3 regions of the Bermanella marisrubri genome follow, and region 3 is predicted to be linked to each of the others. Evidence: predicted binding sites of a transcription regulator. Region 3 holds the regulator's gene; each other region holds the start of a gene.
What was found. The regulator sigma-54, encoded in region 3, starts transcription at its own class of promoters, with help from an activator protein. The targets are predictions, from matches to a motif close to TGGCACNNNNNTTGCTNT.
Positions count from the first base shown of each region.

Region 1 (7,404 bases), 660 kb from region 3:
ATACGATAAATAATATTGGTAAAATAGCCAGAGGCGGAATTAAAGATACCACAGTTAATAATGGCGAAAGCCAAGACGAGAATAGTGGTAACGATCCCGCTAAGAGACCAATCATTAAACCGATGGTAGCGGCAATGGCAACACCTAAAGCTAAGCGCGTTAAGCTGCTGGCAGTATCCTGCCAAAACACATAATCACCGGTACGTCGGCTGGGCTCGAAAGCCATGCGAGAAAAGCCATCACTAATTTGTGCAAAGCTGGGTAGTAGTTTGTCGTTGGGATTGGCTTCCAAGCGCAAGTCTGAACTCACTAGATAAATAACGAGTAAAAGTGCGAAGGGCAATAACCCTAGGAAAATACCCAAGGGTTTATTGGGTTGCCAATTAATAAGTCGTTTCATATCGGGGCCTTTGTTCTCGTAGTAGTTGCAACTAAGAATGGCGCCACAGAAGAGGCGCATTCGAATTACAAACTTCCGTCGGCGGCCATCTGCATGTAGGTTGGATCGAAACGAAGTTGAACATTGCTGCTATTACCAAAGGTACCTGCTGGCGTTTCAATGCCTATGTAACCAGCATCAGGAGCACCTTCTCCTAGCAAACCATGAGTGAATGAAAACTCAGCCACGTTTTTCATGGTTTTAACAAGATCGGCACTGTTGGTTAATTCAAGTGCTGCTTTGGGTGTGTAGAACATTTCTGTGCTGGCTAATTGTGCTTCATAACCGGCAAGGTCGGTACCAGAGGCTTCGGCCATATAGGTTTTCGCTTTGGTTGCAGCTGAATCAGAGCCGCTCATTTTTGACATAATTTCATACCATGCACCTGTTAGCGCTTTCCCTAGTTTAGGGTTAGCTTTCAGGGTTTCGGTATTGATAACTAACAAGTCTATAATTTCACCAGGGATTTTTGATGAGTCGAAAACTTTGGTGCTGTTTGGCATGGATTCGATTTCGCTTAGCAGTGGGTTCCATGTAGCAACGGCAGTTACGTCGTCTGTGCTGTATGCAGCCACCATGTCGGCATCTGAGGTATTTACAACGGTTAGATCTTTTTCACTTAAACCAACGCTATCTAAACCACGGGCTAATAAGTAGTGAGAAACGCTAAGCTCAACAAGATTTACTTGCTGACCTTTAAGATCTTTCAGGCTGTCGCCGTCTTTTAATACAACACCATCGTTGCCGTTGGAGAAGTCACCCACGATAAGTGCTGTGCTATCAACACCACCCGCGGCTGGAATCGTAAGCGCATCCATGTTGGTCATGGTGCAAGCATCGAATTCGCCAGCAGTGTATTGGTTAATAGACTCAATGTAGTCGTTGATTTGAACTACTTCGATATCGATGTCGTATTTGTCGGCCCATTTATCGACGATACCTTGCTCTGCGCCATAGGCCCATGGCATCCAGCCAACGTATATGGACCAACATACTTTGAAGCTGTCAGAAGCATGGCTAAATGATGTAAGCGATAAGGTAAAAAGAAGTGCTAAAAAGCGTTTCATGGAAGACCCTCTCAGTCTGCTCAGTTACACGGAGTACCCTCGGCATTAAGGCCAAGATCTTCTCCCGGGCTTTTGTCCCGCCGTGTAACCTATGCCTTAACGAAAAGGGGGAGGTCGAATGCTCTTGGACCAGTCATCAAGGCTATCTCTTCAATTATGTGCGAGCCTGATCGGAACCCTAGCGTTCTATTTCAAATTATTTTGTCTGTCCTATATGACAAGGGTACGGACGATTATGGTTTTGCAAAGCGAGTGCCAAATCTGTGCAAACCTAGGTTTATCAGGGGCTTCTCTGTAAGTTGATTAGAAAATAGGCGCCATCAAATATATTAATGCACCCATGTTGGGCGATAAGTCGCTTGCGTGCTTCTTATTGGGTTTAAAACCCTGCCGTATCGTGCAAATAGTATTTAGCGATGGCCAAAACCAGCATAAGGGTAATCAAAACTCTCAGTAGTAAATGCATGTTGTTCATAATGGCTACCTCTCTTTTTTCGTTTGTTTGTTAGATAGCTGCAAAGATCAGGTTGGCTGACAGCATTCGATAAAGTCCTCAATCGTACTATCTGTATTGTCTTTTCGCCAAATGCAATGGGTTACTGAGTCACTCCATTTTTTGGGAAGTGTATGGATTTTCAAATTGTGTTTGTGCGGATAGGCATCAACCAAGCTTCTTGGAATCATACCCACACCCATACCCGCGGCGGCGCAACCCAATAGCGTATGGTATGACTGTATTTCGATCACGTTGGGGATATTACTGCCTTGTGCGAGCCAGCCAGTTAATCGTTTACGGTAAGCGCATTTATGATTAAAGCCTAGTACTGTGGGCGTTTCTCCCAAGTCTTTTGGGGAGCGTATCGGTTTGTGGTTTAAGCTAGAGACTAACACCAAGGATTCTTTATATAGCGCTTTGCTTTGTATTCTGGAATCACTGACGTTTCCATCAATGAAGCCTAAATCGATCTCGCCTTCGATGACCTTTTCTATTAGTGCGCCAGTTGGGGCGGACGCTACGCTGAGTTCAACATCAGAAAATTGCTGATGAAAGGCGTTGAGTGGATCACTTAAACGAGTGGCCATTACTGCTTCCATGGCGCCTACTTTCAATGAGCCTCTTGTTTGCTGATCTATTAGATCGGATTTAGCTCGTTCCACTAAGTTTAGAATGTCGTCGCAATAGCTTAAGAGTTGTTTGCCAGCAGCGGAAATATTCAAACGGTTCTTGTGTCGAATAAATAAAGGTTTGCCCAGTTCGCTCTCCAGTTTTTGAATACGAGCGGTCACGTTGGAAGGCACACGATTAAGTACCTCGGCCGCCTTGGTAATGCCGCCACTGAGGACGACTTGTCTAAATACCGTGAGATCAGAAATTTCCATGGCATACCTTTTAATACTTGTGGCGTCACAACGCGTTGGCAGTTGTACCGCCTAAATACGCTATGACTATATTTCTATATTTATGAACGATAAATTCACAATTATTCACTATTAATGAATATATTTTGGACTTAAACTGACGCTATGACAATCAGTAATGGATTTAAAATGTCGATAGATTCAAAAGCGAAAGGGTATGTCTTTGGTCTTACCGCTGTATTGATTTGGTCTGGGTTCGTTTTAGCCTCTCGCCAAGGTGGTTTAAGCGAGCTGAATCATTTTGATGTCATTGCACTTCGCTATGGCACCTGTGCTTTGTTGTTGCTGCCTTTGTGGTGGTTTAAGTATCGCTTTAATGTTTTTCAAACTAAATATATCGCTATCGCTTTAGTCGGTGGGTTGGCTTATGCATTGTGTACATTTCAGGGCTTTCAACTAGCGCCTGCGTCACATGGGGCACTGTTGCTGCCCGGCACTATGCCTCTATTTATATTTATTCTGGCCGTTATCGTTGGGCAAATACGCGTCGAGGCAATCAAGCTTTTCGGAATTGTGTTAATTTCATCGGGTGTGGCTTTGTTATTTACCCAGCAACTAATGATGGATGGTGACAACAATAGTGTATTGAAGGGAGATGTTCTGTTCTTACTAGGCGCTTTGTGCTGGGGAGTTTTTTCAATACTTATAAAGCATTGGAATATCCCACCATGGCATGCTGTGATTAGTTTGGCTTTACTGACGTGCTTAGTTTATTTGCCTTGGTACGTAATGTTTTCTCCAAAAAACATCGACGTTGCCGGGGCAAATTCAATTCTATTGCAAATGTTTTATCAGGGTTTTTTAGCAACGATTGTGCAACTCTATTTTTACGGCCGTGCCGTTGCGGTTTTAGGCGCAAGTGGTATGGGAAGCCTGATGGCACTGGTCCCTGTCATTGCAGGCGTATCGGCTATTTTTGTGTTTGACGAGCCAGTGACCTTGTATCTTATCGTTGGCTTGTGCGTAGTGACGATCGGCGCTTGGTTGACGCAACTGGAGAAAATTCAATGGAAGCGAAAATTCGCTTCTTAAATGTGATGTTGCAAAATAGAAAGGGAAAACTGGATGCCGTACGTAAATATTAAAATTACTGATGAAGATGTGACACCGGAGCAGAAAGCGCAATTAATCAAAGGTGCAACGCAATTACTGGTGGATGTATTGGATAAAAACCCAGCGACAACGGTTGTCGTCATCGACGAAGTGAACACAGATAATTGGGGTGTCGGAGGCGAAGTAGTGACGGATTTGCGAGCGAGTCAGCAGAAAAAGTAAATTATTTTCAAGCGAAAATCGAATGCTTAGTTGTGATCAACTAAGCACTCAACGCAACACTAAAAGTGAGCAAGTAAAACTAAAATTTACTTGCCTTGTTCTTTTTGCATTTGTTTTGCAATACGCGGTGCAGTCCAAAGGCTAGGTAATAGAATCAAAGAAACCGGCACAGCGGTTACAACAATAAATTTCTGAAGTGCAGAAATACCGCCAGAGCCCATGCTGATGAGAATCGCAGCGATCACACCCATCATGATACCCCAGAAAATACGAACACCTGTGTGCGGATGATCGTGTCCTGTCATAACCATAGAGACTGCATAGGTCATGGAATCACCTGTGGTGGCGACGAACACTGTGGTTAAAATCAAAAACAGTACCGACATGATAAAGCCCATGGGTAGATTCTCGGTAATCGCCAATAGAGCCGCAGGCAAGTTGAAGCCTGTAAAGGGCTCTGAAATCACCCCTGGGTTTTCTAATTCATAGAATAAACCTGAGCCACCCACGATGGTGAACCAAATACAGGTAATCACGGGAGCCAATACAGAAATCAGCAAAATCATGTCACGAATGGTGCGACCACGGGAAATGCGCGCCACGAACATGGCCATGAGCGGGCCATAACCTAAGAACCAACCCCAGAAGAATACCGTCCACCAATCTAGCCAGGCAGGATTCGCACGAAAGGTAGCCATAGGAATGAACTGATCAATGTAGGTGCCAAAGCTTTGTAAGAAGCCATCTACTAAAAATGCAGTTGGACCAAACACCAAAATCACCAACATCAAAACAACCGCCAAAATGACGTTGAAGCGACTCAGGATTTGTATGCCTTTTGTCACGCCGGTAACCGATGAAATGGTATAGAGCGTGATTAAGCTGCCTAAGATCACGAGCTGCGTGGAATAGGTATCGGGAATGCCAAATAATTTGTCGAGGCCAAAGCTGACTTGCAGACCTAAGAAACCAATGGGGCCAACTGTACCTGCTACCACTGCAAGTACACATGCCGCATCGGTAAAAGTGCCGATTGGGCCTTTTAAAGCGCGTTCTCCAAATACAGGATAAAGCAGAGTACGAGGCTTTAATGGTAAGCCTTTTTCATAATGCAGGTACATGAACACAATACCCGTTAGACTGCCTAAAATGGCCCATGCTAAGAAGCCCCAGTGCATGAAGCTTTGTGCCAGTGCGTTATGGGCCGCCGCTAAAGAGCCAGCTTCGGCATCGCTAAATAAAGGTGGTTGAGATGTGAAGTGCGCCATGGGTTCGGCCGCTGCCCAAAACACGCCACCACCGGCGAGCAGGGTACACATAATAATGGACGTCCAGCGGAAGGTGGACATCTCAGGTTGATCGGTACCACCCAGAACCACATGACCTGTGCGACCAAAAGCGAGATACAAACCAATAAAAAACGTGAATAGTAATAGAACCTGCCAATAAGCTCCAAAAAGTTTGGTTGAAACAGCAAAGCTTTGATTGACGGTAGTGGATACCAAGTCTAAATCGTAAAGGGCAAGAAGAGCGAAAAGTAAAAGAAGGCCGCCACTGATGGCAAATACCGGAAGGTCGACAAGTTGATACCAAGCCTTGGGTGGACCTTGAGCCGCAGGTGTGCGGATCGATTCTTGTTTAATATTTTCCATGCTAGACCAAATAATGGATGAGTGTTTAGGTTGTATAAAAAAACGGCCTGTCTCATATGAGGCAGGCCGTCCTTAATGGCTAAAAGGATTTCATAAAACGCGCTTATGCTCAAGCTGAAATCCTGGAATTTTTGATGAGATTTGTAACAGAACGAATCCTAATTAGATTCGTCGATTCTGGGTAAATCAAACTGCACAAAATCGAATCCGTCAGCATCAACTTTCAAATACCAACCCTTGCGATACCAATCGCCCAAGACGAGGCGCTGGCGCAGCTCACCTTGGTTTTCCCACTGGTGAATGTTGGGACGGTGGGTGTGACCATGAATCATGTGACGGCAATGGTTTTGCGTTAATGCGAGATCCACTTCCTCCGGCGTCACATCCATAATCGCTTCGTCTTTCATGCTATTGCTGCTTTGGCTTTCATCGCGCGCTTGGTTGGCAAATGCCATGCGTTCTTCAATGCTTTTGCTCAGGAATTCCGCTTGCCAGCTTGGGTTGCGGGCCATTTGACGAAATTCCATATACGCTTCATCAAGCGTACATAGACTATCGCCATGCATGAGCAGAGTCGGTTCGCCATTAAGTTCAATCACAGTCGGGTCTTCTAGCAATTCACAGCCGCTTTCTTCACAAAAGCGCTCGCCGATGAGGAAGTCGCGATTGCCGTGCATGATGTAAATTTTCACACCGCGCTCGGAAGTGGCTTTTAACAACTGTTTGATTTTTTCGGAAAAGGGATGAGGTACGTCATCGCCAATCCAATAGTTGAAGAAATCGCCTAGGATGAATAGGGTGTCGCCCGCTTGCGGTTGAAGCATGAAATCGTAGAAACCCGCGGTAATGCGGGTTTCTTCCGGTGCAAGGTGCAAATCACTGATAAACCAGGATGTACCTTGGGGCGCGAATGCAGAGTTTTGTGTTTTATAATTATTCGACATACTGCAGACGTTACTCGACGATTTCTGCGCTTTCAATTAAAACTGGTTCAGCAGGAACGTCTTGGTGGCCTGCAGCCATAGTTGTGCGCACGCCTTTGATGCGGTTGACCACATCCATGCCTTCTACTACTTCACCAAACACGCAGTAACCCCAGCCTTCAGCGGTTTTACTCGTGTGATCTAAAAAGCCGTTGTCTTTCACGTTAATGAAGAATTGGCTAGATGCACTGTGCGGATCCATGGTACGAGCCATAGCGATCGCACCGACTTTGTTGCTTAAGCCGTTGTCTGCTTCGTTTTCAATGCTGTCTTGAGTGGTTGGCTTTTGTGACATGTCTTCATTCATGCCGCCACCCTGAATCATGAAGCCATCGATAACGCGATGAAAGATAGTGCCGTTGTAGAAACCGTCCTTCACGTAGTTGACGAAATTTTCAACAGTTTTAGGCGCTTTTTCCGCGTTTAGTTCAAGCTTGATGTCGCCAAAGCTGGTTTTTAATACCACTTGTGTCATAGGAATACCTTTCAATTTGGGATTCAGTTGCTTTTAAGGATGATTGCTGTATTAAGGATGGCTATAATACGGCTTTTGCGCCTTGGCCGCCAGA
Region 1 covers NZ_CP051183.1:1,500,136-1,507,539, forward strand. Annotated here, with positions in the region: gene HF888_RS06920 (ABC transporter permease) at 1-400, opposite strand, end outside; gene HF888_RS06925 (putative urea ABC transporter substrate-binding protein) at 466-1,506, opposite strand; guanidine-I (ykkC/yxkD leader) riboswitch at 1,566-1,699, opposite strand; gene HF888_RS06930 (LysR substrate-binding domain-containing protein) at 2,029-2,886, opposite strand; gene HF888_RS06935 (DMT family transporter) at 3,055-3,957, shown strand; gene HF888_RS06940 (2-hydroxymuconate tautomerase family protein) at 3,991-4,200, shown strand; gene HF888_RS06945 (BCCT family transporter) at 4,287-5,852, opposite strand; gene HF888_RS06950 (UDP-2,3-diacylglucosamine diphosphatase) at 6,011-6,796, opposite strand; gene HF888_RS06955 (peptidylprolyl isomerase) at 6,807-7,310, opposite strand.
Region 1: the regulator sigma-54 is predicted to act here: its motif matches at 1,747-1,764, upstream of HF888_RS06925 (putative urea ABC transporter substrate-binding protein).

Region 2 (7,404 bases), 1.7 Mb from region 3:
CTTCCAAATTGCTTTACCGGATGGACAAATTGCCTATACCCGTGATGGCACGTTCCACATGGACGCAGAAGGTAATATCGTGAACTCCCAAGGTTATCTATTAGAACCCAATATTACGATACCTGACCAAACCAATACTATGACCATTAGTCGAGATGGTATCGTTTCTGTCACTCAGTTTGGAGATACTACGCCGCAAGAAATTGGTCAGATCGATGTGGTAGATTTTATCAACCCTACTGGGTTACAAGCTGTGGGCGGTAATCTCTTTCTTGAAACTGCAGCAAGTGGGGCGCCAGAAATTGGTGTCGCAAGCGAAGATGGTTTTGGCTCAATTGAGCAAGGGTTTTTAGAAAACTCCAATGTGAAAGTCGTCGAAGAAATGGTCAAAATGATCACCGTTCAGCGGGCTTATGAAATGAACTCAAAAGTCGTCAGCAGTGCTGATCAGATGCTTCAATACTTGGCTCAGAATACATAATTAGGAGCACAAGGTTCTAATTAAAGGAGTGTCTTATGAATAATCGATTCATCTCACTATTTGCGATTATGACTATACTGCAAGGGTGCAGCACCATTGTTCCTATGGATGAGAAGCCAGATGATCCGAACTTTGCACCAGTGCCTGCACAATCGCTTAAACCACCTGCAGAAAATAATGGCTCCATTTATCAGGCAAATTACTCCATGGCGTTATATGGAGACCAGCGCTCAAGACGGATTGGCGATATCGTGACGATTATTTTGCAAGAGCAAACTAATGCGTCCAAATCAAACTCAGCGTCTACTACAAAAGATAGTGAAATAGATGTCGTACCGACCAGTATTTTTGGACAAGGATTGGATTTCTTACAAAATGATTTTGAGGCAGAGCGTGCTTTCGATGGGTCCGGTGACGCTGATCAAAGCAACAGTTTGCAAGGTCAGATTACCGTTACCATAAGTGATATTTTACCCAACGGTGTGTTAGAAATACGTGGTGAAAAATGGCTTAGTTTAAATCAAGGAGATGAATTTATCCGTGTTAAGGGTTTGATTCGCCCTCAAGATATTAGCTCGGATAATACGGTTTTATCTCATAAATTGGCTGATGCACGCATTAGTTATGGTGGTACGGGATACGTGCATAATGCTAGCAAGCCTGGCTGGCTTGATCGTTTCTTTACCAGCCAATGGTGGCCGTTTTAGCTACGGTTTAATTTCGGAGCGATACAAACGCTTAACACAAGAGAAACATTATGAAAGTCATTATTCTACTACTGACATGCTTTATGAGCCTGACAACGCTTGCTGATCGAATCAAGGATCTTACATCGGTTGCTGGCGTTCGTTCGAACCAACTCATTGGTTATGGTTTGGTGGTAGGGTTGGATGGCAGTGGTGATAAAGCGCCGTTTACCAATCAAAGTTTTAACAATATGATGAAAGAGTTTGGCATTTCTGTTCCGCCAGGAACGGACCCTAAACTTAAAAATGTCGCGGCAGTGTCGCTAACGGCAAGTTTGCCGCCATTTGCCAAACCAGGCCAATCGATTGACGTGACTGTTTCTAGCATCGGCAATGCAAAAAGTTTACGCGGCGGTACTTTACTGTTTTCTCCTTTAAAAGGTGCAGATGGTCAAGTGTATGCAGTGGCTCAAGGTAATTTGGTGGTAGGCGGTTTTGGTGCAGAAGGAAATGATGGTTCTAGTATTACGGTAAATGTGCCAAGTGTTGGGCGTATTCCAAACGGTGCCACAGTAGAACGCCCTGTACCGAATGCGTTTGCTCGCGGTGACAGCCTTATCTTGAACTTAGACCGACCAGATTTTACAACAGCGAAACGCATGGCCGACACAATTAACGATTTACTTGGACCAGAAACGGCCTACGCACAAGATGCTACGTCGGTACGCGTAAGTGCACCTCGTGACCCTAACCAGCGAGTTTCTTTTTTATCTCTCATTGAGAACCTCACAGTGACGCCGGGTGAAGCGACAGCAAAAGTGATCATCAATAGTCGCACGGGCACCATTGTCATTGGGAAGCATGTGAAAATTGATCCGGTTGCTGTTACACATGGCAGCCTTACAGTAACGGTGAAAGAAAATATTGAGGTGAATCAACCCAATGCCCTAGCTGGAGGTGAAACCGCTGTAGTTCCTAATGCAGACGTCAATATCGATGAAGAAGGCAACCCCATGTTTGTTTTTGATCCCGGTGTGTCCTTAGATGAGATCGTTAAAGCAGTTAACGAGGTTGGCGCAGCCCCAGGAGATTTAATGGCTATTTTAGAAGCCCTTAAACAAGCCGGCGCATTGAATGCAGAACTCATCGTGATTTAATCGGCGAATGACATCGAGAGTCATAAATGACGGAAAAACAACATCTGATTAGCGAACTAAAGAAAAAACATGATGCTGTGGTTGAGCAGTCCCATGGTGGCAGCCCTGCAACACTTGATCACTTATTGAAGCAAAGGCAATCACTCATAGAAGAACTGTTTTCAAAGTATCAAAATGATTTAGACAACACAGACCTTGAGTTATTAAGTGCAATTCTAGAGAGCACTCAAGCCTTAGAAAAAGAAATAGACGAAGTGCGCAATAAGAAGGGAAACGAGCTGATCAAACACAAAAAGATTCCTAATAGAATGCGTTTATATACCCGAATTTCCCAAAATAAATAAGCGGTCATACACTGCCGCTTTTTCCGCTTCACGTCCTTTAAATTTATCCAAATCTTCTCCAAATGCCTATTAATCGCGCATTTATCCATATTGGCCCAGTGATTGCAGTTTACCAAGATAAATATCTAATTTCTGGGCGATGCCATGAACGCATTAACCAATACCTACAACTATAACGATTTATCTTCGTTAAATAAGATTACTCAGCTTGGTAATGAAAACCAAGATGCTGCGTTGAAGGAAGTGGCGAAGCAATTTGAGTCGATGTTTATCAAAATGATGCTCAAAAGTATGCGTGATGCGAATGCCGTATTTGAGGAAGGCAATCCACTCAATACCAATGAATCCAAGTTTTATCGTCAAATGCATGATGATCAGTTGGCACTGTCCATGAGTAAAGGGAAAGGTGTCGGTTTAGCAGATAGTATTTATCGTCAGATGAAGCAAGAGTTTAATGTTGGGGAAAATGAAACACGTAGACAAGTTAATGAAGCGATCCGACAGTTTAATGGTGTGACACAAAAACCGAGTAGCGATATTGAAAAAGATCTCGATTCGGTGAAAGAAAATAAACTGAGACCATCGATTGATACAAAAGATGATATTAAGAGTTCTTCACCTGGCTTAAGAGTAGATCAGCAAAAACAGTCAGGCTTTAGTACTCCGCAAGAATTCGTACAAACTCTATGGCCCATTGCGCAGAAAGTTGGAAAAGATATGGGAGTAGAGCCCAAAGCGATTCTTGCTCAAGCAGCACTGGAAACCGGTTGGGGTAAGCATCTTATTCATCATAGCGGTGGCCAAAATAGTTTTAACCTATTCGGTATCAAAGCTGATAGGCGCTGGGGGGGCGAGAGCGCCGAGGTCAGTACGCTGGAATATCGTCAAGGTCAGCCTAGAACAGAAATGGCGCGTTTTCGAGTTTACGACTCATATGAATCGAGTATGCGAGATTACAGTCAGTTTGTATCACAAAGTGAGCGTTACCAAGATGCCGTGAGTAACGGCCAGTCGATCAAGCATTACAGCGAAGGTCTGCAAAAAGGTGGGTATGCAACAGATCCTTTTTATGCACAAAAAATTCAACGCATTGCCCACGGTGATGTATTGAATAGCGCGATTCAACTTGCTGGCTTGGATATAGATTGAGGTAGTTATGGCAGGTATTTTAGAGATAGGTATATCTGGACTTCGTGTTCACCAAACTGCATTAACCGTTACGGGTAACAATATTGCTAATGTGGATACTGAAGGCTATAGCCGTCAAGACGCGTCTATCGTTAGTCAAAATCCTCAATTTCAGGGCGGTGTTTGGATTGGCGGTGGTGCCCGAGTCGATGATGTACGCCGAATTTATGATGAATTTTTAGTTGGCCAGTTGCAGAAAGATACTTCCACATTTAATTATTTCGATACGCTTTCTACGAATGCTGAGCAAATTGATAAGCTGCTAGCTGATCCTGGAACAGGTATTCAACCTGGCATTGAAAACATGTTTGGGGCGTTTCAAGCGGCGATCGATGACCCAAGCTCTTTACCAGCGCGCCAAGTTGTACTGAGTGAAAGCCAAGGCCTAGTCGATCGTTTTGCTTCCATTGATGATCGCTTGCGAGACTCAAATAATATACTTAATGGGCAAATGGGAACCTTAGCAACGCAATTGAATACCCTTGCTGAATCCATTTCTGAACTGAATACTCAAATACAATTTGCAACGGCCAGTGCTCAGGGTAATTACCCGAATGAGTTGTTAGATAAGCGCGACCTTGCCATCAAAGAGATATCAGAATTAGTGAGTGTCACTGTTGCTACTCAGGACAACGACAGCGTCAATATCTTTATTGGAAATGGTCAGCCCTTGGTGGTGGGTAAAGACGTAAACAGAGTATCGGTTGCTCCTGGTCAACAAGATCCTAGCAGAAATGCGCTTTATTTCGAACGTGATGGTGTTGTACAAAATATCACAAACGAAGTAGAGGGCGGAAAGTTGGGAGGGCTGCTCGCATATCGTCGTGAAGTGCTAGATCCAGTTATTAGCCAAATTGGACGTGCAGCTATAGCGCTGCAATTTAATATGAACGAACAGCATGCCTTGGGTATAGATATTGATGGTCAACGCGGTGGTCTGTTTTTCAATGATGTTAATGACCCGTTATTAGCAAGTAGTCGAGTTATTGGCGACGCAGACAATGAGATGCCAGATGATCGCGATATAAAAGTGAATATCACGGATCCAAATGAATTAACTGATAGCGATTATAAGATAGAGTTTGTTGGTCCTAATGACTATACGTTCCGTGTAACTCGTGTAAAAGACGGCGAAGAAATGCTGACCACAGCATTAAGTACGGAGTTTCCCGAAACCTTTAATATCGACGGTTTTGATATTAGCTTTGAAGCTGGTAGCTTTAAAGCAGGAGATCAATTTTATCTGACACCCACTCGTAATGGTGCAAAAGATTTGGATCTTGATATCCAAGTGCCTCAGCAACTCGCACTCGCTACGGCAGTGATGACTGACTTTGATGTTGGTAATCAAGGGCAAGCGGAAATTAGCCCAGGTGAAGTTTACGATATGGATACGGATAGTTTTGAAGTACCCGGTGAACTGACCCCACCCTTGGTAATTAAATTTACTAGCGATACTACTTACGACGTTTTGGATAATACAGACCCAGCTAATCCTATTCCATTGTTTCCACCAATCATGAACCAGACATATGTACCTGGCGTTAAAAATGATCTATTGCCGCTTAATGAAAATAAAACGGCAGTGACGAGTATTGGCGGCTATGTTCCACCTGATTTCTTTTATCAAGACTATACCGAGGCATTTAAAACTCCTGGAAATGGTTTATTCCCAGCACGGATCACGTTGTCGGATCCAGATCCCGTTACTGGAAACATGAAAGACCGAGGATTATTAACGATTCCGGCGAACACTCCGGCTAACGAAATTGCGAGTATTCTTTCAGATCAGCGTGGAGTGAGTGCTAGTGCCCGTACTACGATAGAGTTGACGAACTTCACAGACGACCCCGTTGGATTTTTGGAACAAAAGCTATTTCTAAATGGTGTTGAGTTAACAGATAGCTTACCACCCACACAGATAAAGTATGATGAAAGCTACCCTGATGAGGTTCCAAACCCTATTGATGCAAACTTTTTAGCAGATCGGATCAATGCCAACTTTGATTTTCAAGAGCAAGGAATCGTTGCTCGTAGTGATGGATCAAAGCTCACCATTATCGCCCTCAATGGTGAGGATCTTTCGATTGAATTCCAGGGTGATAATGGCGACAGCATCGATGTTGGTAATGGACAAGATACTTATTTGACACCAACAGGTCAGGCTTTTTCTGAACCATTATCTAAGTATGAAGGATTTGATTTTACAGAGGGAGGCCCTTATACATTTGAGTTTGATGTACCCGGACAAGGTACATTCAATATTGAATTGAATGAAGAATACACGACAGGACCTGATCTTATAAAAGGTATCGAAGACAAAATTAACGATACCCTTTTTTCTTACAACGGTGAGCTACAAGTCGATATTGATGAGAAAGGGAATATCCTGTTTCAAAATCGTTTAGAGATCAGTCCAAAAGGCGTTAATGGCAGTGCGAAACTGACTATGGGTGGCCAGGTTAAAGTTGAATTAGATGAGGGTATAGAGTTTAGAACTCAGCCGCCAGGTAGTAATTTATTTGAGGAAAATCCAGAGCAAAAACCTACCTACTTTGGTTATGAGTTGTCAATGGACGGGGTTCCAAAAGAGGGAGATGCGTTTTATGTTGACTTCAATGATGACGCAGTTACCGACAATAGGAACGGAGTGCTTCTGGGCGGTATTCAAAAGAAAGAAATTATTGAAGGTGACATGACCTTCAGCGAATCCTACGGAAAAACAGTCGAAGAAGTGGGTTCAATTACAGCCAGAGCACAGATCAACACGGAGAGTTCCAAAGTATTGCTTCAAAATAGTGAGGACAATGTGAGTGCTGTAAGTGGAGTAAACCTAGATGAAGAAGCCGGTAAGTTAATTCAATATGAATTGGGCTATAACGCATCTGCACAGGTAATCTCTGTTGCGAGAGATCTATTTAGCACCTTGATTGGTATCTTTTAAAGGTAATCGATATGCGTATTTCAACCATGCAGCAGTTTAATTCAGGCTTGCGCTCTATTTTAAACAATCAAGAATCGACACAACGTACACAACAACAGATCTCTAGTGGTCGTCGTGTTTTGACACCAGCGGATGATCCAATCGCCGCAACCCAAATATTGCAGCTGCAGCAAGATATTAGTTTGCGTGATCAATACGAGAAAAACATAACCTCAGCGAGAAACCGATTGAATTTAGAGGACTCCATCTTAGGTGGTGTCATTGATAATATTGACCGAATTCGAGAACTCACGGTGAATGCTGGTAACGGCTCCATGACAAAGGAAGATCGAGGTTATATTGCGAGTGAAATAGAGGAACGTCTTGATGCACTGGTTGATTTGATGAACACTAAAGACGCCAGTAACACATATATTTTTGGTGGCTTTAAAGGCGAAACGGTACCTTTTCAGGAAAGACCTGGTGGGGGCGTAACCTATCAAGGCGATGATGGTGAGCGCTTTTTAGAAATTAGTAATAGTACCAAGATTCAGACAAGTGATACTGGGAAGAACATTTTTGTTGATGTGCAAAGTGCCCAGAATACATTCTACACTCGTGACAA
Region 2 covers NZ_CP051183.1:2,611,602-2,619,005, reverse strand. Annotated here, with positions in the region: gene flgG (flagellar basal-body rod protein FlgG) at 1-481, shown strand, start outside; gene flgH (flagellar basal body L-ring protein FlgH) at 517-1,188, shown strand; gene HF888_RS12115 (flagellar basal body P-ring protein FlgI) at 1,239-2,324, shown strand; gene HF888_RS12110 (hypothetical protein) at 2,351-2,668, shown strand; gene flgJ (flagellar assembly peptidoglycan hydrolase FlgJ) at 2,813-3,817, shown strand; gene flgK (flagellar hook-associated protein FlgK) at 3,825-6,800, shown strand; gene flgL (flagellar hook-associated protein FlgL) at 6,812-7,404, shown strand, end outside.
Region 2: the regulator sigma-54 is predicted to act here: its motif matches at 2,760-2,777, upstream of flgJ (flagellar assembly peptidoglycan hydrolase FlgJ).

Region 3 (7,404 bases):
ACCACATCTGTACTCATCACCTCGCGCACGGTGGTATCGCCATCACTAACAAGAATCTTATTGATGGGAAGACTACCTATGAATTCATCACGGCGATTAACTACCAACAAGCTATCAGTCATATCAGGCAGACTGCGGTGGCGGCGTAGATAACGTAAGACTACTTCGATAGTAATGTCAGGACGCACCGTAATGGTGTCCGTATTCATCAAACCACCGGCAGTATCTTCTGGATAAGATAAGACCGCTTCTATTCGGTCGCGGTCTTGCTCATCCATGGTGGTGAGTACTTCCTGAGTCACTTTATCAGGAAGATTTTGTAGAACGTCAGCAACGTCATCCGTATCTAGATCAGAAATAGCATTGGCCATTTCTTGTACGGACATCTGGTTTAACAACCAGCTTTGTATTTCGTCACCTAGGTGTTGAAGTACGTCACCTTCGTTCTCTTCGTCGATCAATCCCCACAGCAGTTTACGCTCTTTTGGGGGGGAGGATTCAAGAAGGTGAGCAACATCGGCGGCTTGCAAATCACTGTTGAGGATACGGCGAACTTGAGCCAAAGCACCGCTTTCAAGTGCAGACTCAAGATGTTGTAATTTGCTGTTCTGATATTCGCCTCTGGCCATAGAACTCTATCCTTTCGAGAGGCGGGAATTGTACCGTTAATGTGACAATCTAGCTATGGCTAGTGTATGAAGCCCGACGTTACGAGACTATTCATCCTCGTCAAAACGGTTGTTGATAAGATCCGTTATGGCCTGCATTGCGGCTTTTTCGTCGTCTCCAGAAACATGCAACGTAACTTCACTGCCTTTACTCGCGGCTAGCATCATGACTGACATGATGCTTTTTGCATCCACCTCTTTTCCATTATAGCTGATCTTAATCTTGCTCGTATAAGTGCTACTGGTGGAAACAAGTTTCGCCGCGGCTCGGGCGTGGAGACCGAGCTTGTTAATAATCGTAATGGATTGCTCTAGCATGGGCTGCTGCACGTTTTTCTTTTAATAATTAATAACCATAGCGCAGCCCCAAGCGGTCTGTCTAGCAATGGTGGAAATTGGTTTTAATGGGGCTATTTATGGGTTTAATTCACGATGACGTAATTGAACATTTTGATAGCGCTTTTCATAGGCTTGGTAAAGACGCTCTGTCATGTATACGCTGCGATGTTGGCCCCCAGTGCAGCCGATACTGATGGTCATATATGTGCGGTTATTATTTTGAAACTCTGGTAACCATTTCTGTAGATAATCATCAATATCGCTATACATTTCATTCACAGAAGATTCATCGCTCAGAAAGTCAATGATGGCTTGATCTTGCCCAGTAAAGTGGCGTAACTGAGGGTCCCAGTAAGGATTGGGCAAGCAGCGTACATCAAACACCAAGTCACTGTCTTTTGGTATGCCATGCTTAAACCCAAAAGATTCAAATAGAATCGACATCTCGTTGCTATCTTTGTCCACCACGCGGTTTTTAATCATTGTGCGCAGTTGGTGCATGGATAAATGGGTGGTATCAATGGTGAGGTCTGCCATGTCGGCAATATGATGCAGTAGCTCTACCTCTTTATTTATTGCCTCAAATAAAGGTACATCGGCATCCGTTAGAGGGTGTTTGCGTCGTGTTGCGCTAAACCGAGTGAGCAGAGTGTCCACATGGGCATCTAGATAGATGATCTCCAAGATGCAATCGTTTGGCAGCTGGCTAACGATGTCGGCAAAATTACCTAATTCAGAGCGTATGTTGCGAGCATCAATACTGACGGCCATGCCCACAAGACCGGTGCCCTGCTGATTCGCTTGTTGCATTAAGGTAGGCAATAGCATGACTGGTAGATTGTCAATGCAGTAGAAGCCGAGATCTTCTAGCACATTCAACGCAGTGCTCTTGCCAGAACCGCTGCGTCCACTAATGATGACCAATTTCATGACAAACCTTAATCAGTATGTTTTGCGAACATTAAGAATCTATCAGTGTACCGCAATCTGGTAGAGTTCGCTGGTAGACCGTGCATCTCGCAACCGATTACGAAATGACGATTGGCTAAACTGCTCTGCTAGCATGCTTAGCGTTTTTAAATGCTGTTCATTGGCTTCTTCTGGCACCAATAAAACAAATACAATGTCTACAGGTTGGCGGTCAATGGAATCAAAATCGATAGGTGTTTCCAGCACGAACAAAGCGCCAATAGTTTCATGGCACTCTGCTAGACGTGAATGGGGAATGGCAATGCCTTCTCCAATGCCAGTACTGCCCAACTTCTCTCGTGCGATAAGACGCTCATAAATTTCACTAGGGTCTGCATCTTGGATGCTGTCCGCTAGGAATTGACTAATATGTTGCATCAATCGTTTTTTACTGGTGCAAGTGGCACCCCATTGGGTGCGCTCTGACGTTAGAATTTGAGCAATACTCGAAGACATATGGATTAAATTAGTGGCTATTTCCGTGACGGTGATTAACCATCTTCTCTTTATGTTTTATTAATTGACGGTCTAGTTTATCGGTTAGGCCATCAATGGCGGCATACATGTTTTCATTATCGGCATTGGCGTGTAATTCGGCGCCAGCCGCATGGACGGTCGCTTCGGCTTTTTGTACGAGCTTCTCAACGGTCAATGTTACTTGAACATTGGTGATATTATCAAAGTGTCTTTCCAGCTTCTCGACTTTTGAATGAACATAGTCGCGAAGGGCGTCAGTCACTTCTACATGGTGTCCGCTGATATTGATTTGCATATATGTAGCTCCTACTGTCGGCACCCAAAGGGTGCGTTAATGTGCTGGTAACCTAATCTTAGTATAGGCTACCGGCTAAAACCGGAGACGATTCAAGTCAATTTTTCGTTATACCAACCTCTTGCGTTCATTAGAGGGGGGTATATGCATGGCTTCTCTATATTTGGCCACAGTACGTCTTGCGACTTTGATGCCTTCTTCTTCGAGAACCGCAGCGATTTTACTATCGCTTAATGGCTTTTTAGCGGCTTCGCTGGCGATAAGTTTTTTAATCATTGCGCGGATAGCGGTAGATGAGCATTCGCCACCACTAGTAGTGCTCACATGGCTTGAGAAGAAGTACTTTAACTCATAGATACCTCGTGGTGTGTGCATATATTTTTGTGTGGTGACACGAGATATTGTGGATTCATGCATTTCAACCGCTTCTGCAATATCGTGCAATACAAGAGGTTTCATAGCTTCATCCCCTTCTTCTAAGAAGGCCTGTTGATATTCTACGATTTTGCTAGCAACTTTGAGTAGCGTCTCATTGCGGCTTTGAAGACTCTTTAAGAACCAACGAGCCTCCTGCAAGTGATCTTTGATAAAGTTGTTGTCGCTACTATTATCGGCGCGCTTGACCATGGATGCATAGTGGTCATTGATACGCAGTTTTGGCGCAATTTCGGGATTTAACTCCACGCGCCAATGGCCTTTTACCTGTCGAACAATGACGTCCGGGATGACATATTCACTGGTTTGCGGGGCAATTTGTGAGCCTGGTCGAGGGTTGAGTTCTTGAATACCTCGAATCACAATTTTGAGTTCGTCTTCTTTGACTTTGAGTTTACGCATCAATGCGCTGTAATCTTTACTGCCCAACAGGTCGATGTGATTATCGATAAGTTTCTGTGCAAGATCTAACCATGGGGTGTCTTTTGGTAATTGCTTCAGTTGCAAAGAGAGGCATTCTTGTAAATCTCGTGCGCAAACACCACTGGGCTCAAATTGTTGCAATAGGTGCAGAACTGCTTCAAGTTCATCCAGTTCGATCTCAAGTTCCGGATCAAAACTGGCGAGGATGTCTTCTAGGCTTACTTTTAAGTAACCGTCATCGTCAACCCCTTCAATAATGTTAACGGCTATCATGTGATCGTTGTCGGACATCGGGGTTAGGTTTAATTGCCACAGTAAGTGGTCTTGTAAATCATCTGTGCTGCCGTTGCGGCTGTCAAAATCGAAGTCATCGCCACCGCTGTAGGATTCGCTGCTGCTGGCTGGCGATGCTGAAGCTTGCCATGTGTCATCCCAATCGCTATCTGTGGGCAAGTCGTCGGGAATATTTTCGTTCCAGTCACTATCGGCAGTTGCATCGTCGCCAACGTTTTCCTGTGTTTGGTTTTCGCTGGCTTCGGTGTCTTTATTCTCTGATTGCGATTGTGTTGATTGGTCTTGGGGTGTTTCGCCTTCGTATTCCTCCTCAACGTCCAGTAATGGATTGGAATCCAACGCGTTTTGGATTTCCTGCTGGAGGTCGATGGTTGAAAGCTGAAGTAGTCTAATGGCCTGTTGCAGCTGGGGGGTCATCGTAAGATGTTGACCCATTTTTAATTGCAAGGACGCTTTCATAAATACTGCTTATTATTCCGTGGCAAAAACCAATTCATCTACTATTGAATATACATGAAGTTTGAACCAAGTCTAGACTTATTAGGACGAGGTTTAAACTCCGTAAAATACTCAGAGCTTAAAATCATCGCCCAAATAAATGTCTTTTACTTGCTGGTTTGCGAGTACTTGCTCAGCATTACCTTCGGCGATGATATGCCCATTACCTACGATATAAGCTTTTTCACAGATATCAAGAGTTTCTCTGACATTGTGGTCAGTGATCAGTACCCCTAACCCTCGCTCTTTTAACTGTTTTACGATGCTCTTTATATCGCCGACACTGATGGGATCTACCCCGGCGAAAGGCTCATCTAACAATATAAAAGAGGGTTCCGCAGCTAGGGCGCGCGCGATCTCTACACGACGTCGCTCACCGCCGGATAGAGCCATACCTAAGCTATCACGGATATGCTGAATATGAAATTCATCCAAAAGGCTTTCTAGTTTTTCTTGGCGCTGCTTATTATTTAAATCTTTGCGGGTTTCTAGAATTGCTAAAATATTATTGGCAACGGTTAGCTTGCGAAAGATAGAGGCTTCTTGCGGCAGATATCCGATTCCGCGTTGTGCGCGCCCATGCATAGGTAGATCAGTAATATCTTGGTCATCGATGACAATGCGTCCTTTGTCAGCGTTAACCAGATTTACAATCATATAAAAACAGGTCGTTTTACCGGCGCCATTTGGGCCCAGTAATCCAACAATTTGTCCACTTTCAATGGACATGGATACATCTTCCACCACTTGGCGTGGGCCGTAACTTTTGGCTAGATTTTGTGCTTTTAAAATCGCCATTTTATTCCTTAGTACTTTCGCTGGAATTCTTTTGTTGTTCTGGCTGAATCACCATGCGAATACGCTGATCTTCTTGTGGGCTTTCCGCCTTAACTTTTTGCTGATCAATCAGATAAACAATACGTTCACCACTGAATTCATTACCTTGTTTTTGTAAGCCAGCATTTTTTAACAACGTTAATTGTTTGCTTTTTGTTAGATAAATAATGGTCTCACCATAGGCTTTGGTTTTTTCTTGATCTTGATTTAACACTTGCTCATAGCGCGCGGGTTTGCCTTCCGCTACTACTTGCTTTAGACCCGTTTCATCACGAATGATGGTGACCTTATCGGCTTCAATTTTCAACGAACCCTGGTTTAAGCGCACATTGCCAGTGTAGATTAATTCCCCTTTTGGTTTGTCGAGAAAGGCCTTGTCGCTGGCGATACGGATTTCTTGTTGAGTGTCTTCGGGTAAGGCTTGAACAGCGGCCACCCAAAAACTTAAAACTAAAATCAAGGTATTACTGATGGGATGGATCATGTGAGCCTCTTACCTTGGATATAAACTGAACGGTTTCTTTTTTTAGATCTAGTGTCAGTCCTGTCGATTCGATCAGGGTGTTAGGGTTTTCGATAATAACGTCAGAATCAGTGTTAGCGATTTGTGTATTTAAGTCCATATTGAGTGTTGCGGTTTTCAGACTAAAGCGAGTCGATGCGTCAACTAAAGGTTTAATTGCAACGCGACCGGATAGGCTTAGGTAGCGCTGATTTGTTAATTTGCCAGTTTCAGCTGTCAATCGCCAAAGTTTTTTATCTGCTTGATGGAGTGTAATGTCCGGAGAAATAAACGCTACAATTTCGGCTTGAACATCGGTCGCAGGGAAGTGTTTGGCAGATTTTGCTTTCACGGTTTGTCGTAACTCGCCATTTTCCCCATAATTTTGCAGGTTTAGGTTCTCAACCATAAAATCAGGTTCTAGCTTGGCTTGTTCCTGATCGTGATATTCTTCCCCCTGACGGTCATTAAGAGCCATATAGGCCACGACCGTAAGGGCGATGAGAATAGTGGCAATATAACGCTTGCGCATTAAATAACCCCAGCTCTCAGTAAATCATGCATATTGATGACGCCTGCAACTTTACCGTTTTCAGTGGCAACTAAAGCATTGATTTTCTTCTCTTCCATAACCTGTAGAGCTTCGGCAGCCAAGCGTTCTGGATCAATGGTTGTTACGCCTGTTGTCATGACAGCTTGTACAGGGGTAGTGTGAAAATCAATGTCTTTATCTAATGTGCGACGTAAGTCACCGTCGGTAAAAATACCGCTAAGTTGTCCGTGTTCGTCAATAACGGTTGTCATACCAAGGCCTTTCTGCGTCATTTCGATCAGGGCATCTTTTACGAGGGTATCCGGTTTGACCTGCGGTATCTGACTACCACAGTGCATAATGGTTTTGACTTTCAGCAGCAATTTACGGCCTAAAGAACCACCTGGGTGGGAAAAGGCAAATTGTTCTGCGGTAAAACCACGTGCTTCTAACAAGGCGATAGCAAGCGCATCCCCCATGACGAGGGCCACGGTAGTGCTGGATGTCGGTGCCAAGTCTAGCGGGCAAGCTTCTTTTTCTACACCCACGTTGATGTGGCTATCAGCGCCTGTTGCAAGCGTGGAGGTGTCATTGCCCGTCATAGAAATTAAAGGCACGTTCAAGCGCTTCAACAGCGGAATCAGAGTAGTGACTTCACTGGATTCACCTGAATTAGAAAGCGCAATGACGACGTCTTGCTCGGTAATCATTCCCATGTCGCCGTGGGCGGCTTCACCAGGGTGAACAAAAAATGCAGGGCTACCTGTACTGGCCAGTGTGGCGGCGATTTTATTACCGATATGACCAGACTTACCCATACCGGTTACCACAATGCGGCCTTGGCAATTAAGCAGTAGGTCGCAAGCAGTGTTGAGTGCTTCGTGATTCAGGTTTTTTAATAGCTGATCTACTGCGTCGCGCTCATCGGCAATGGTGCGTTGGATTGATTCGATGTAGTTAAAACTCATGGGCAACTTAATAAACTAATGTTGAACAAATAATAAGCCAAGATAGCTTAGGTAAGCCAGCAGCATGATGGAACCTGCACTGCGGCCAACTCGGCCTCGCTTACGGAATATATAGACAAATGCAATAAGGAAAAGTGTCAATCCCATCATAGCGCCGTAATCTCGGT
Region 3 covers NZ_CP051183.1:843,807-851,210, forward strand. Annotated here, with positions in the region: gene mgtE (magnesium transporter) at 1-629, opposite strand, end outside; gene HF888_RS03810 (HPr family phosphocarrier protein) at 717-986, opposite strand; gene rapZ (RNase adapter RapZ) at 1,083-1,937, opposite strand; gene ptsN (PTS IIA-like nitrogen regulatory protein PtsN) at 1,980-2,432, opposite strand; gene hpf (ribosome hibernation-promoting factor, HPF/YfiA family) at 2,443-2,748, opposite strand; gene HF888_RS03830 (RNA polymerase factor sigma-54) at 2,857-4,359, opposite strand; gene lptB (LPS export ABC transporter ATP-binding protein) at 4,471-5,196, opposite strand; gene lptA (lipopolysaccharide transport periplasmic protein LptA) at 5,198-5,719, opposite strand; gene lptC (LPS export ABC transporter periplasmic protein LptC) at 5,700-6,269, opposite strand; gene HF888_RS03850 (KpsF/GutQ family sugar-phosphate isomerase) at 6,269-7,237, opposite strand; gene HF888_RS03855 (calcium/sodium antiporter) at 7,253-7,404, opposite strand, start outside.